DNA from 3 places in the Streptomyces sp. NPDC059355 genome. Region 3 is predicted to be linked to each of the others. Evidence: riboswitches for the same ligand, from Rfam matches in the RefSeq annotation. Region 3 holds a riboswitch; each other region holds the start of a gene.

Evidence for each region. A riboswitch is a leader RNA that binds a small molecule or an ion and turns the genes downstream of it on or off. The one in region 3 is predicted to bind cyclic di-AMP.
Region 1: it holds a riboswitch for cyclic di-AMP, as region 3 does, so the genes downstream of both, ACFXGI_RS10115 (peptidoglycan DD-metalloendopeptidase family protein) here and ACFXGI_RS29265 (transglycosylase family protein) in region 3, are expected to answer to the same signal.
Region 2: it holds a riboswitch for cyclic di-AMP, as region 3 does, so the genes downstream of both, ACFXGI_RS25120 (M23 family metallopeptidase) here and ACFXGI_RS29265 (transglycosylase family protein) in region 3, are expected to answer to the same signal.

The regions. Positions count from the first base shown of each region.
Region 1 is NZ_JBHYXN010000008.1:18,744-22,644, forward strand. It holds gene ACFXGI_RS10110 (SGNH/GDSL hydrolase family protein) at 1-484, opposite strand, end outside; gene ACFXGI_RS10115 (peptidoglycan DD-metalloendopeptidase family protein) at 651-1,631, opposite strand; cyclic di-AMP (ydaO/yuaA leader) riboswitch at 1,636-1,844, opposite strand; gene ACFXGI_RS10120 (tyrosine-protein phosphatase) at 2,123-2,941, shown strand; gene ACFXGI_RS10125 (aspartate aminotransferase family protein) at 2,970-3,901, opposite strand, start outside.
Region 2 is NZ_JBHYXN010000028.1:70,446-74,346, forward strand. It holds gene ACFXGI_RS25115 (GntR family transcriptional regulator) at 1-411, opposite strand, end outside; gene ACFXGI_RS25120 (M23 family metallopeptidase) at 590-1,384, opposite strand; cyclic di-AMP (ydaO/yuaA leader) riboswitch at 1,397-1,556, opposite strand; gene ACFXGI_RS25125 (M16 family metallopeptidase) at 1,741-3,108, opposite strand; gene ACFXGI_RS25130 (M16 family metallopeptidase) at 3,129-3,901, opposite strand, start outside.
Region 3 is NZ_JBHYXN010000038.1:60,390-64,290, forward strand. It holds gene eno (phosphopyruvate hydratase) at 1-472, opposite strand, end outside; gene ACFXGI_RS29265 (transglycosylase family protein) at 738-1,436, opposite strand; cyclic di-AMP (ydaO/yuaA leader) riboswitch at 1,439-1,609, opposite strand; gene ACFXGI_RS29270 (transglycosylase family protein) at 1,892-2,911, opposite strand; gene ACFXGI_RS29275 (cytochrome P450) at 3,014-3,901, opposite strand, start outside.

The DNA.
Region 1 (3,901 bases), on a different contig from region 3:
CGAGCACCGGGCAGTCGTACCGGTCGGCGATGGCGCGCACGTGCGCGCTGTACGTCGCCACCTTGCCCCGCAGGTGCTTGAGGACCGGAACGCCGCGGGTGTCGAAGCCCGTGGTGATCATGACCCGGCCGACCGCTCCGGTGAGGTCGGCGACCGCCGCCTCGAACCGCTCCGCCACGTCGTCCGGGTCGCTGCCGGGCCGGATGATGTCGTTCCCGCCCGCGCAGAAGCTCACCAGGTCGGGTGCGAGCTCCTTGGCCCGCGGGACCTGCTCGGCCACGATCTGGTCGAGGAGGCGCCCCCGCACGGCCAGGTTCGCGTACCGGAATTCGTTTTCCTCGCGCTGATCGGCCAGGAGTACGGCCAGTCGGTCCGCCCAGCCGAGAAAGGTCTCCCCGGGTCCCGGGTCCCCCACACCCTCGGTGAAGCTGTCCCCGATCGCCGCGTACGAGCCGATGGTCTTGAGTGTCGTCGTCGCTGCCACGAGAACACATCCTTCACCCCGGTGCGTGACCTACGCCACCGTAGGCAGGGGTTGACGGACCGTGATCTATACCACCCGGTCGGTACGGAATAACAGCGCGTGAGGCCGGGACCCCCCTCGGGTCCCGGCCTCACGTGTCCGACTGCCTCTCCGACGGCGGGAGCCGTCAGATGCTCACACCCTTCGAGCGGAGGTAGGCCAGCGGGTCGATGTCCGAGCCGTAGGACGGCCCGGTGCGGATCTCGAAGTGCAGGTGCGGGCCGGTCGAGTTGCCGGTGGAGCCGGAGAGGCCGATGGTCTGGCCGCCGGTGACGCTCTGGCCGACCGAGACGGAGAGCTGGGACAGGTGGCCGTACTGGGAGTACTTGCCGTCCGCGTGCCGGATGACGACCTCGTTGCCGTACGCACCGCCCCAGCCCGCGGAGACCACGGTGCCCGCGCCGACGGCACGGACGGTGGTGCCGGAGCTCGCGATGAAGTCGACACCGGTGTGGTAACCGCTGGACCACATGGCGCCGGGGGTCTTGTACGGGGTGGAGATGCCGCCACCGCCGACGGGGGCGACGAAGCCGGCGGCGCTCACCGCGGCGGCGGACTTGACGGCGGTGCTCTTCTTGGCGGGAGCGGCGGCGGGGGCAGGGGCCGGCGCGGCGTCCGCGGAGCCCTTCGCCTTCGAGGCCGGGTCCGCAGCCGAGGCCGCGGCCGAGGACTTCTTCGCCGGGGCCGGGGCCGCCTTCCGCGCGGGAGCCTCGCCCTTCGCGGCGAGGGTCAGCTTCAGCCCGGGGTGGATCAGCGAGGGGTCGGCGCCGACGGCCTCGCGGTTGTCGGCGTACAGCTGCTGCCAGCCGCCCGAGAGGTGGCGGTCCTGGGCGATCTTGGAGAGGTAGTCCCCCGGCACGACCGTGTAGACGGCCGAAGTGGCGGGAGAGCCCTGCGCGACAGCGGCGGGCGCGGCCTGCGGCGCCGCCGGAAGCTGCGGCGCCTGCACGGGTGCGGCGGCGGGCGCGGCGGCCGGGGCTCCGGCCGCCTGGGCGCCGGCGGCACCCAGCAGCGGCAGCGCGAGGGCCGCACCGCCGGTGCCCGCGACGGCGAAGCCGCGCGCCACGGAACGGGACTTGGGACGTCGGTGCTTACCCTTTGCAGGCATGGCGAATTCCTCTCCGTCGCCTGCGAGGTGAGCTGTCGGGTTCGGACTGGAGATGTCCGGCCGTCCGTGAACAGAACATGAACGGCTTCACCCCGAGCTGTTCCGATGCGAATGATCGGGAACAGCGGCCTACCTGGTTCCCCCGCTCCTGCCGCGCGCGTGAATAGTCGGGTGCGGTTTCCGGACGGCGGCAGGATTCGGCGGTCCATCCGGATCGATCGCGAAGGTAATCGAGTTGAGCCACACCGAACAAGCCACGAATTTCCTGACGGATTCACAGAACCGGGAATCCACCGGAATTCCGGTCACCCTCCGTCCATTCCCCGGCACCAACAACCCCTCCGGCCGGGCCATTCGACTTTGACGATCAGGCACTCACGGTCACCGTATGATCTGGCTCACGGGGCCGTGCCCGATCTCGCCTCCGGTTATGGCAAGTTGGCCCCAAGTAGTGTAATTCGGACACGCCACGACGATGCGGAGGAGTTCCCGTGACCCAGCAGATACCCCGGCCCCCGCGGACGGAGCCCGTACCGGAGCCCGAGCTCTCGGAAGTGCGCAACTTCCGTGACGTGGGCGGCCTCCCAACCACCGACGGGCGGAGGGTCAAGCCGGGAAAACTGTTCCGTAGCGGACATCTGGCACATGCCACCGAAACCGATGCAGAATTCCTCGCGTCGCTCGGTCTGCACACCATCTTCGACTTCCGCAACAACGCCGACCACGCTTTGGAGGGGCCCGACGTCGAGCTCCCCGGCGTACGGAACGTCAACATCCCGCTGTCGGATCCGGCCGACGGCAAGGAATTCTGGAAGATGGTCCGCGACGGCGACGTCGAGCAGCTCCGCGGGCTCCTCGGCGACGGAAAGGCCGCCGACCGGATGGCCAACTCGTACCGCACGATGATCGAGAAGCGCACCGCCGAGCACGGCCGGGTCCTGCACGCCCTCGCCGAGGACAGCGTTCCGGCGCTCATGCACTGCGCGGCAGGCAAGGACCGGGCCGGCCTGTCGATCGCCGTCACCCTGCTCGCGCTGGGCGTCGGGCGGGAGGCGATCGTGGTGGACTACCTGGAGTCCAACGCCCCGCACCGCCGCTACCGCGTGCGCCGCGGCAGCGATGCGCCCGAGGCCCGCTCCCCCGAGGTGATGGAACTGCTCTCGCCGCTGTTCGACGCCCGCGCCGAGTACCTGACGGCCGCCTTCGACGCCATCGACGGACACTGGGGCGGGGTCGACCGGTACCTCGCCGAGGGCCTCGGACTCACGGCCGAGACCCTCGGCCGGCTGCGGGACCGGCTGCTCGACTGAGCCGGCCCCCGCGATGAGGAGCAGGCCGTCAGCCGCCGCCGACGGCCTGCTTCACCAGTGTCCTGCCGAAGTCCCACATCAGGGCGCCCCCGCCGTGCGCCTCGTCCATGACCTCGCGGAAGGCCGAGACGAACCGGTCGACGTCCCCCTCGTCCACGATCAGCGGCGGGATGAGCTTGATGACCTCCAGGTGGTCGCCCGACACCTGCGTCAGGATCCGGTGCTTCTGCAGCAGCGGCACCACGACCATCTGTGCGAAGAGCCCCTTGCGGGCCGCCTGGAGCATGGTCCACCGGCTGCGCAGCCCGAGCGAGGACGGCCGCCCGAACTCGATGCCGATCATCAGGCCACGCCCGCGCACCTCGTGGAGCAGCTCGTACTCGTCCACGAGTGCCGCGAGCCGCCCGCGCAGCAGGTCGCCCGTCGCGCGCGCGTTCGCGACCACCGACTCGTCCTCCATGACGGAGAGCACCGCCAGCCCGGCCGCCATCGCCTGCGCGTTGGAGCCGAAGCTGGCGGAGTGCACGAGCACCCGGTCCATCGACGAGTAGACCTTCTTGAAGATCCAGTCCTTGCCTAGGGTCGCACCCACCGGTACGTAGCCGCCCGAAAGGGCCTTGGCCACGCACACCAGGTCCGGCTCCACGCCCGGATCATGCTGGTACGCGTAGAAATCGCCCGTCCGGCCGAGGCCCGTCTGCACCTCGTCCGCGATCAGCAACGCCTTGTGCCGGTGCAGCAGCTCCTGCGCCGCCCGCAGGAATCCCGGCGGGGCCGCGAGTACGCCCTTGCCCTGGATCGGCTCCACGACGAAGGCGGCGACGTCCCCTCGCTTCAGCTCCCGCTCCAGGGCCGCCAGGTCTCCGAGGGCGATCTTCGTGTCGGGCAGCAGCGGGGCGAAGCCGTCCCGGAACCCGCCCTCCCCGTTGACCGACAGCGAGCCCGTCGTCAGCCCGTGGA
Region 2 (3,901 bases), on a different contig from region 3:
GGCCTGTGCGAGGGTCTCGTGGAACCAGCCGCCCAGGGACCGCAGATCCTCCCCCTGGCCCCGTCTGGCCCGCTCCTGGCCCAGCCTGACCAGCCCGCGCAGCACCTTGAGGTGGCCCTCGGTACGCCGCCGGGCCGCGCGGGCCGCCGCCAGCGGCTCCAGCAGCAGCCGCAGCTCCAGGAGGTCGGCCGCCTCCTGCTCGGTGGGCTCGGCGACGCAGGCGCCCGCGTGCCGGCGGGTGGTGACGAAGCCCTCGGACTCCAGGGTCCGCAGCGCCTCGCGGACGGGGACGCGGGAGACGCCGTACCGGCGGGCCAGCAGTTCCTCGGTCAGCCGGGCACCCGGTTCGAAGACCCCTGAGACGATGTCTTCGCGGATTGCCGTGCATACCGCGTGCGCAGGAATACGCAAGTCCGGACCTCCGCCTATTTCCGACTGCCGACGCCATTGCCGCGACCGTATCCCGATCGTACGGGGACTCTATTGCACTACGCGATAAATTCCGAGTGCGGGCGTGAATAGCGGAGGTTTACGGCCAACACGAAGGCCCCGGCTCGGGGAGCCGGGGCCTTCGGTGGAGTGCTGCGGGTCAGACGTTGACGCCGTGCTGGCGCAGGTACGCGACCGGGTCGATGTCCGAGCCGTACTGGGCACCGGTACGGGCCTCGAAGTGCAGGTGCGGGCCGCTGGAGTTGCCGGTGGAGCCCGACAGGCCGATCTGCTGGCCGGCGGCGACCTGGTCGCCGACGGAGACGCTCAGCGAGGACATGTGGCCGTACTGCGTGTACGTGCCGTCGGCGTGCTTGATGACGACGTTGTTGCCGTACGCGCCGCCCCAGCCCGCCTCGACCACGGTGCCGAGGCCGACCGCGTGCACCGTGGTGCCCGAGGCCGCGTGGAAGTCGATGCCGGTGTGGCTGCCGGAGGACCACATGCCGCCGCCCGCGTGCCACTGGGTGCTGATGTAGGACTCGTCGACGGGGGCGACGAAGGTGTTGAGGCGCTTGCGCTCCTCCTCGCGTGCGGCACGCTCGGCGGCCTCGCGCTCGGCCTTCGCCTTCTCCTCGGCCTTCTGCCGGGCCTCGGCGGCGCGCGCCTTCGCGTCGGCCTCCGCCTTCGCCTTGAGGGCCGCGGCCTCGGCCGCGTGCTCCTGGGCATCGGCCTGGGCCTCGATCTGCCCCGGAAGGTCCTCGGCCGTCACGACGGCGTTCAGGCCGGTGTCCTCCATGGAGGGGGCCTTGTCCGACGCGGCGAACGCCGGGCCTGCGAGGGAGCCGACGACACCGGTGGTGGCGAGGGCGGCTATGCCGGCGTAACCGGCGGTCTTGCGGCTCAGACGACTGGAACCACGGTGCTTACCGGCGGCACGACTGCCAAACGCCATGAAGGGGCTGATCCTTTCCTTCCTTCTCGCCTACCGGGTTAGCTGACGGGTTCGGAGCAGGAAGGTCTCCTACGGGCCCCCTCTGACGAGGCGGTCCGATTCACCCCAGGGACACATGTGGGTCCCCGGCTCCCCAGGCTCGCGCCTGACGGGGACTCGGCGATCGCTGCCCGGTGCCGCGGATGCGGCGGGTACAACTGACGGACAGCACGGCCGACGCTAGGCGGATCATCAGTCAATCGCCAAACACACACGCGTTTTTGTTGCATACGCCACACCCCATACGAGCAACCTCTCCACGAAACAGACAAAAGGGGCCCCGGCGGACAAGCCGCCGGAGCCCCTTGAAATGTCCGTCAGTTGGTGACGACGGAGACCTCACCGAGACCGAGCGCCCGAACCGGCTCCTCGATCTGTGCCGCGTCCCCCACCAGGACCGTGACCAGGCGGTCCACCGGGAAGGCGGCCAGGACCGCCGAAGTCGCCTCCACCGTTCCCGTCTGGGCCAGCTGCGCGTACAACTGCGACTGGTAGTCGTCCGGGAGCTCCTGCTCGACCTGGTCGGCGAGCGTGCCGGCGACGGCCGCGGCCGTCTCGAACTTCAGCGGGGCCACGCCCACCAAGTTCTGCACCGCCACGTCCCGTTCGGCGTCGGTCAGGCCGCCCTCCGCGAGGGTGCGGAGCACCTTCAAGAGGTCGTCGAGCGCCGGGCCGGTGTTGGGGGTGTCCACCGAGCCGCTGATGGCGAGCATCGAGGCGCCCTTGCCGTCGGCCGTGGAGCGCAGCACCTGGCCGAAGGCGCGCACGCCGTACGTGTAGCCCTTCTCCTCGCGCAGCACCTTGTCCAGGCGCGAGGTGAGGGTGCCGCCCAGGCAGTACGTGCCGAGCACCTGCGCCGCCCAGACCCGGTCGTGCCGGTCCGGCCCGATCCGGCCGATGAGCAGCTGCGTCTGGACCGCGCCGGGCCGGTCCACGATGACCACGCGGCCGGTGTCGTCGGCGGTGACCGGCGGGACCGGGAGCGGCTCGGCGAAGTTGCCGGTCCAGGCGCCCAGGGTGTCCCCCAGGACGGCGTCCAGGTCGATGCCGGTCAGGTCGCCGACGACCACCGCGGTGGCGGTGGCGGGCCGTACGTGGGCCTCGTAGAAGGCGCGTACGGCCGCGGAGTCGATCCGGGCGACCGTCTCCTCGGTGCCCTGGCGCGGCCGGGACATCCGCAGGGTCGGCGGGAAGAGCTGCCGGGAGAGCTCCTTGGCGGCCCGGCGCTGCGGGTTGGCCAGCTCGTGCGGGATCTCGTCGAGCCGGTTGCGCACCAGCCGGTCGACCTCGCCGTCGGCGAAGGCGGGCGCGCGCAGCGCCTCGGCCACCAGGCCGAGCGCCTTGTGCAGGCGGGAGGCCGGGACCTCCAGCGAGACCCGCAGGCCCGGGTGGTCGGCGTGCGCGTCGAGCGTGGCGCCGCAGCGCTCCAGCTCGGCCGCGAACTCCTCGGCGGAGTGCTTGTCGGTTCCCTCGGACAGCGCGCGGGCCATGATGGTCGCCACGCCGTCCAGGCCCTGGGGCTCGGCGTCCAGCGGGGCGGCGAGGTTCACCTCGACGGCGACGACCTGCTGCCCGGGGCGGTGGCAGCGCAGCACGGTCAGGCCGTTGGGCAGCGAGCCGCGCTCGGGGGCCGGGAAGGCCCACGGCCGGGCCTCGCCGGCCTGGGGCTGCGGGTGGAAGGTCATCGTGACGGCTGCGGTGTCGCTCACTGCTCCGCCCCTTCGTTCTCGTCGTTCACGTCGGCCTCGTCCGCTTCCCCGGCTTCCGCCGGGAGCGGCTCGTACACCAGCACCGCGCGGTTGTCGGGGCGCAGTCGGGCCGCGGCCACGGCCTGCACCTCCTCGGCGGTGATGTCGAGGACGCGCCCGACCGCGCTGAGCGCCAGCTGCGGGTCGCCGAACAGCACCGCGAAGCGGCACAGTTCGTCGGCGCGCCCGGCCACCGTGCTCAGCCGGTCCAGCCACTCGCGCTCCAGCTGCGCCTGGGCGCGCTCCATCTCCTCGGCCGTCGGGCCCTCGGCGGCGAACCGCGCGAGCTCCTCGTCGACGGCCGCCTCGATGGCGGGCACCTCGACCCCGCTGGAGGTCTTCACGTCCAGCCAGCCCAGCGAGGGCGCGCCGGCGAGCCGCAGCATGCCGAAGCCGGCCGCGACGGCGCTCTGGTCGCGGCGTACCAGGCGGTTGTGGAGCCGGGAGGACTCGCCTCCGCCCAGGACGGTCAGCGCCACGTCGGCGGCGTCGCACTCGCGGGTGCCGTCGTGCGGGAGCCGGTAGGCGGCCATCAGCGCGCGGGCCGGAACCTCTTCGACGATCTCCTCGCGGAGCTGGCGGCCCATGATCTCGGGCAGCGTGCCGTCGCGCGGCGGCGGCTTGCCGTCGTGCCCGGGGATGGAGCCGAAGTACTTCTCGACCCAGGCGAGCGTCTGTACGGGGTCGATGGCGCCGACGACCGACAGCACCGCATTGTTGGGCGCGTAGT
Region 3 (3,901 bases):
CGTGCGACCCGCCGTTGAGGATGTTCATCATCGGAACGGGCAGCAGGTGCGCGTTCGGGCCGCCGAGGTAGCGGAAGAGCGGGAGGTCCGAGGCCTCGGACGCGGCGTGCGCGACGGCCAGGGAGACGCCGAGGATGGCGTTGGCGCCGAGGGAGCCCTTGTTCTCGGTGGCGTCCAGGTCGATCATGGCCTGGTCGATCAGGCGCTGCTCGGTGGCGTCGTAGCCGACGAGCTCCGGGCCGAGCTGCTCGATGACGGCGAGGACGGCCTTCTCGACACCCTTGCCCATGTAACGGTTGGGGTCACCGTCGCGGAGCTCAACGGCCTCGAAGGCACCGGTGGAGGCGCCGGACGGAACTGCAGCACGGCCGGTGCTGCCATCGTCGAGGCCCACCTCGACCTCGACCGTGGGGTTGCCTCGGGAGTCCAGGATTTCCCGGGCTACGACGACGTCGATGGACGGCACGAGCATCTCCTTCTGGGATGTGACGCTGGGTGTGCGGTGGCATGTCGGGCCGTGGGATGGCCCCGCCGCCTAGAGCCTAACCGGCTCCGGGCACTGGGCCGGCCGACCGCCCGCCCCCTGGGACGAAAAAGGGCCCGAATACCCGTCTTCCGGTACATAGGGATCTCGACCACCGGCACAAACGCCGCCGCCCGGCGCGTGAGGGGAAGACGCGCCGGGCGGTCGGGCTGCCGCGGCGCCGCTCGGGCGGCCGCGGTTGTCACTGCAGGATTCAGCTGAGCTTCAGCTTCTGACCCGGGAAGATCAGGTCGGCGTCCGAGACGATGTCCTTGTTGAGCTCGAAGAGCTTCTCCCAGCCACCCTTGACGCCGTTGGCCTCGGCGATGGTGCCCAGGGTGTCGCCGGGCTTGACCTCGTACGAGCCGTTGCCGGTCTTCACGGCCGGGGCGGCCTCGGCGCGCTCGGAGCGGGTGACCGGCGCGGGGGTCTCGCGCTTGGTCTCCTTCTTCGGCTCGGTCTTCTTCGGCTGGGTCTTCTTGGTCTCGGTCTTCGTCTCCGTCTTCTTCGGGGTGTCGGTCGTACCACCGCCGGTGTAAGAGGAGTTGGAGAGGCCGACGCCGCAGGACGGCCACGCGCCCTTGCCCTGGCCCTTGAGGACCTTCTCGGCGATGGCTATCTGCTGCGACTTGGAGGCCTGGTTGGCCTGCGCGGCGTACGCCTTGCCGCCGTACGCGGCCCACGTCGAGGACGAGAACTGCAGGCCGCCGTAGTAGCCGTTGCCCGTGTTGATGGACCAGTTGCCGCCGGACTCGCACTGCGCGACGCGGTCCCACTCGCCCGCGGTGGCGGCGGAGGCCGAGCCGGCCGCCATCAGGGGGGCGGCGACGACGACACCGGTGACACCGGCGAGCGTGACGATGCGAACGGCCTTGGAGGCGCGGCGGTGCTTGCCCTTGCCGGAATTCAGCATGGAGTTCTCCTCACCGACGCCTACGAGGTGAGCTGTCGGGTTCGGGCTGATGAGTGCCCGGCCGTGCGACGTGGCGCACGACTTAACCCCTAGCCGTTTCCTTGCCGTCTCTCAACGGCCGGTCCCGGCACCTACCTTGGTTCCCCCGCTCCTGCCTTCGGCGCTTGACGCGACGACTGTTCCCTCCGTCCGCCGGCAGGATTCGGCGATGCGGTCGAAGGAGCCCGCGGTGGCGGGCGACTCAGAAGGTAGACAGGTCTCTCCCCGATGTTCAACGAGGAACACCGGGGAGAAACGGCCCCTACTTGCGCCCTCCTTACGTGCATTTGCGCAGGTGAGGGCGGGGTTTGCAGAAGGCTCCAGGCGGGACACGCCAGTTGACCGGAAGAGACACATGTCTCACTTGCAGATAACGGACATTCAGCCCTTTCCGGGTGTCCGAAGTGCCGCTGTTTTTAACTTAGATCCAGATTTTGACCAGGCGTGATCAGATTGGCGTCCTTGCCGATGACCTGCTCGTTGGCCTGGTAGAGCGCGTTCCAGCCGCCCTTGACCCCCTTGGCGGAGGCGATGGTCGCCAGACTGTCGCCCGCCTGGACCGTGTACGAGGGATCCGACGCCGCGCGAGAGGTGACGGGCGCCTCAAGAGCGGCCGTACCGCGGTGCTTACCGGTGCCGGAGGGGTCCGGGATGCCCGCCGGGTCGGTGGTGGCACCCGGGGTGCCCGGGGCCGCGGGGGCGGTGGGAGCGGTCGGGTCCGTCGGGGTGCCGGGCGCGGTCGGGTTCCCCGGGGCCGTCGGGTCGGCGGGCGCGGTCGGGGTGCCCGGGGTCGTCGGGTCGCCGGGGGTGCCCGGGAGCACCGGGGCGGTCGGCGAGGTGGACGGCACGTCCGGGTCGGGCATGACGGGCAGTCCGCTGCTGGGCGCGAGCGGCGCCGGCGGAAGCGTGAAGACCGGGGCCGGAGCCGGGGTGGGGGCGCCGAAGTCGTGCGCCTTCGCGCCGGAACCGCCGGCCGGGACCGAGTCGTCGGGGCGCGAGGCGCTCGGAGCGATCGGGGCGAGCGTGCCGGGCAGGCCCGGGTCCACGGTCGCCGCGGGGCCCTGCTGGGTCAGTCCGGCCGACTCCGAGCAGTGCCCGAACGCCTGGGCGCCCCGGGTGCCCAGCACGCGCTCGGCGACGGCGATCTGCTGCGAACGGCTGGCGAGGTCGGGGCGCTCGGCGAACTCCAGGCCGCCCGAGGCCTTCCACTCCTCCTGCGTGAACGAAAGTCCGCCGTAGGACCCGCTGCCGGAGTTGGCGCTCCAGGAGCCGCCGCTCTCGCACTCGGCGACCTTGTCCCACGTGGAGGTCTCGGCTGCGCTCGCGCCGGTGGCGGCGAGCAGCGGCAGGGCCAACGCGGAACCGGTGACTCCGGCGGTGACGACTATCGCGGGTACCTGGCGGGGGCGTCTGTGGCGGCCGTTCCCGGAACGCATGAGCTGCACCTTTCGCATAACGACTGGGTAACGGCAGAACCTAGCCTTCTTAGCACGCGAGTAACAACTCTTGACGGGGGCTGACTTGCGGTCAGCTGACGTTCAGGGGTTTCGGGCTGTGAACTTCACGGGAAGGGTGCGCAGGCCACGCATGATCAGACCCCCGCGCCAGCGAAGCTCGTTGGGCGGAACAGCGAGTTCCAGATCCGGCAGACGCGTCAGCAAAGTCGCAAGCGCCGTCTGTCCCTCAAGTCGTGCGAGCGGAGCACCCAGGCAGTAGTGGATTCCGTGCCCGTATCCGAGGTGCTGGTTGTCGGTACGGGAGAGGTCGAGGGTGTCCGGATCGGCGAACCGCTCGGGGTCCCGGTCGGCCGCGGCGAGGACGACGAGCACGGGATCGCCGGCCGCGACGTCCTGGCCGCCGAGGGTCAGCGGCTCGGTGGCGAACCGCCAGGTGGCCAGCTCGACGGGCCCGTCGTAGCGCAGCAGCTCCTCGATGCCGGTCTCCAGCAGGCCGCTCTCGCCGGCGGCGAGGGAGTCCTGGAGGCGGGTGCGCTGATCGGGGTTCATGAAGAGGGAGTGGACGCCGTTGCCGATGAGGTTGACCGTCGTCTCGAATCCGGCGAACAGCAGGATGAAGGCCATCGCGGTGGCCTCGGCCTCCGTCAGGTGGTCACCGTGGTCGCTCGCGCGGATCAGGTCCGAAATCAGGTCATTGCCCAGATCATCCCGTTTGCGGTGGATGAGTTCGCCGAGATAGGTCCGCATCTGCTTCACGGAGCGGGCGACCCCGCCGCGCGGACCGCCGCCGTGCCGGATCATCATCCCGGCCCAGTCGCGGAAGTCGTCCTGGTCCTCGCGCGGTACGCCGAGCATCTCGCAGATGGCGTAGATGGGGAGCGGGAAGGCGAATTCGTGGATGAGGTCCGCTTCCCCCCGGCTCGCGAACTGCTCGATGAGGTGGTCGGTCAGTTCCTGCACCCGCGGGGT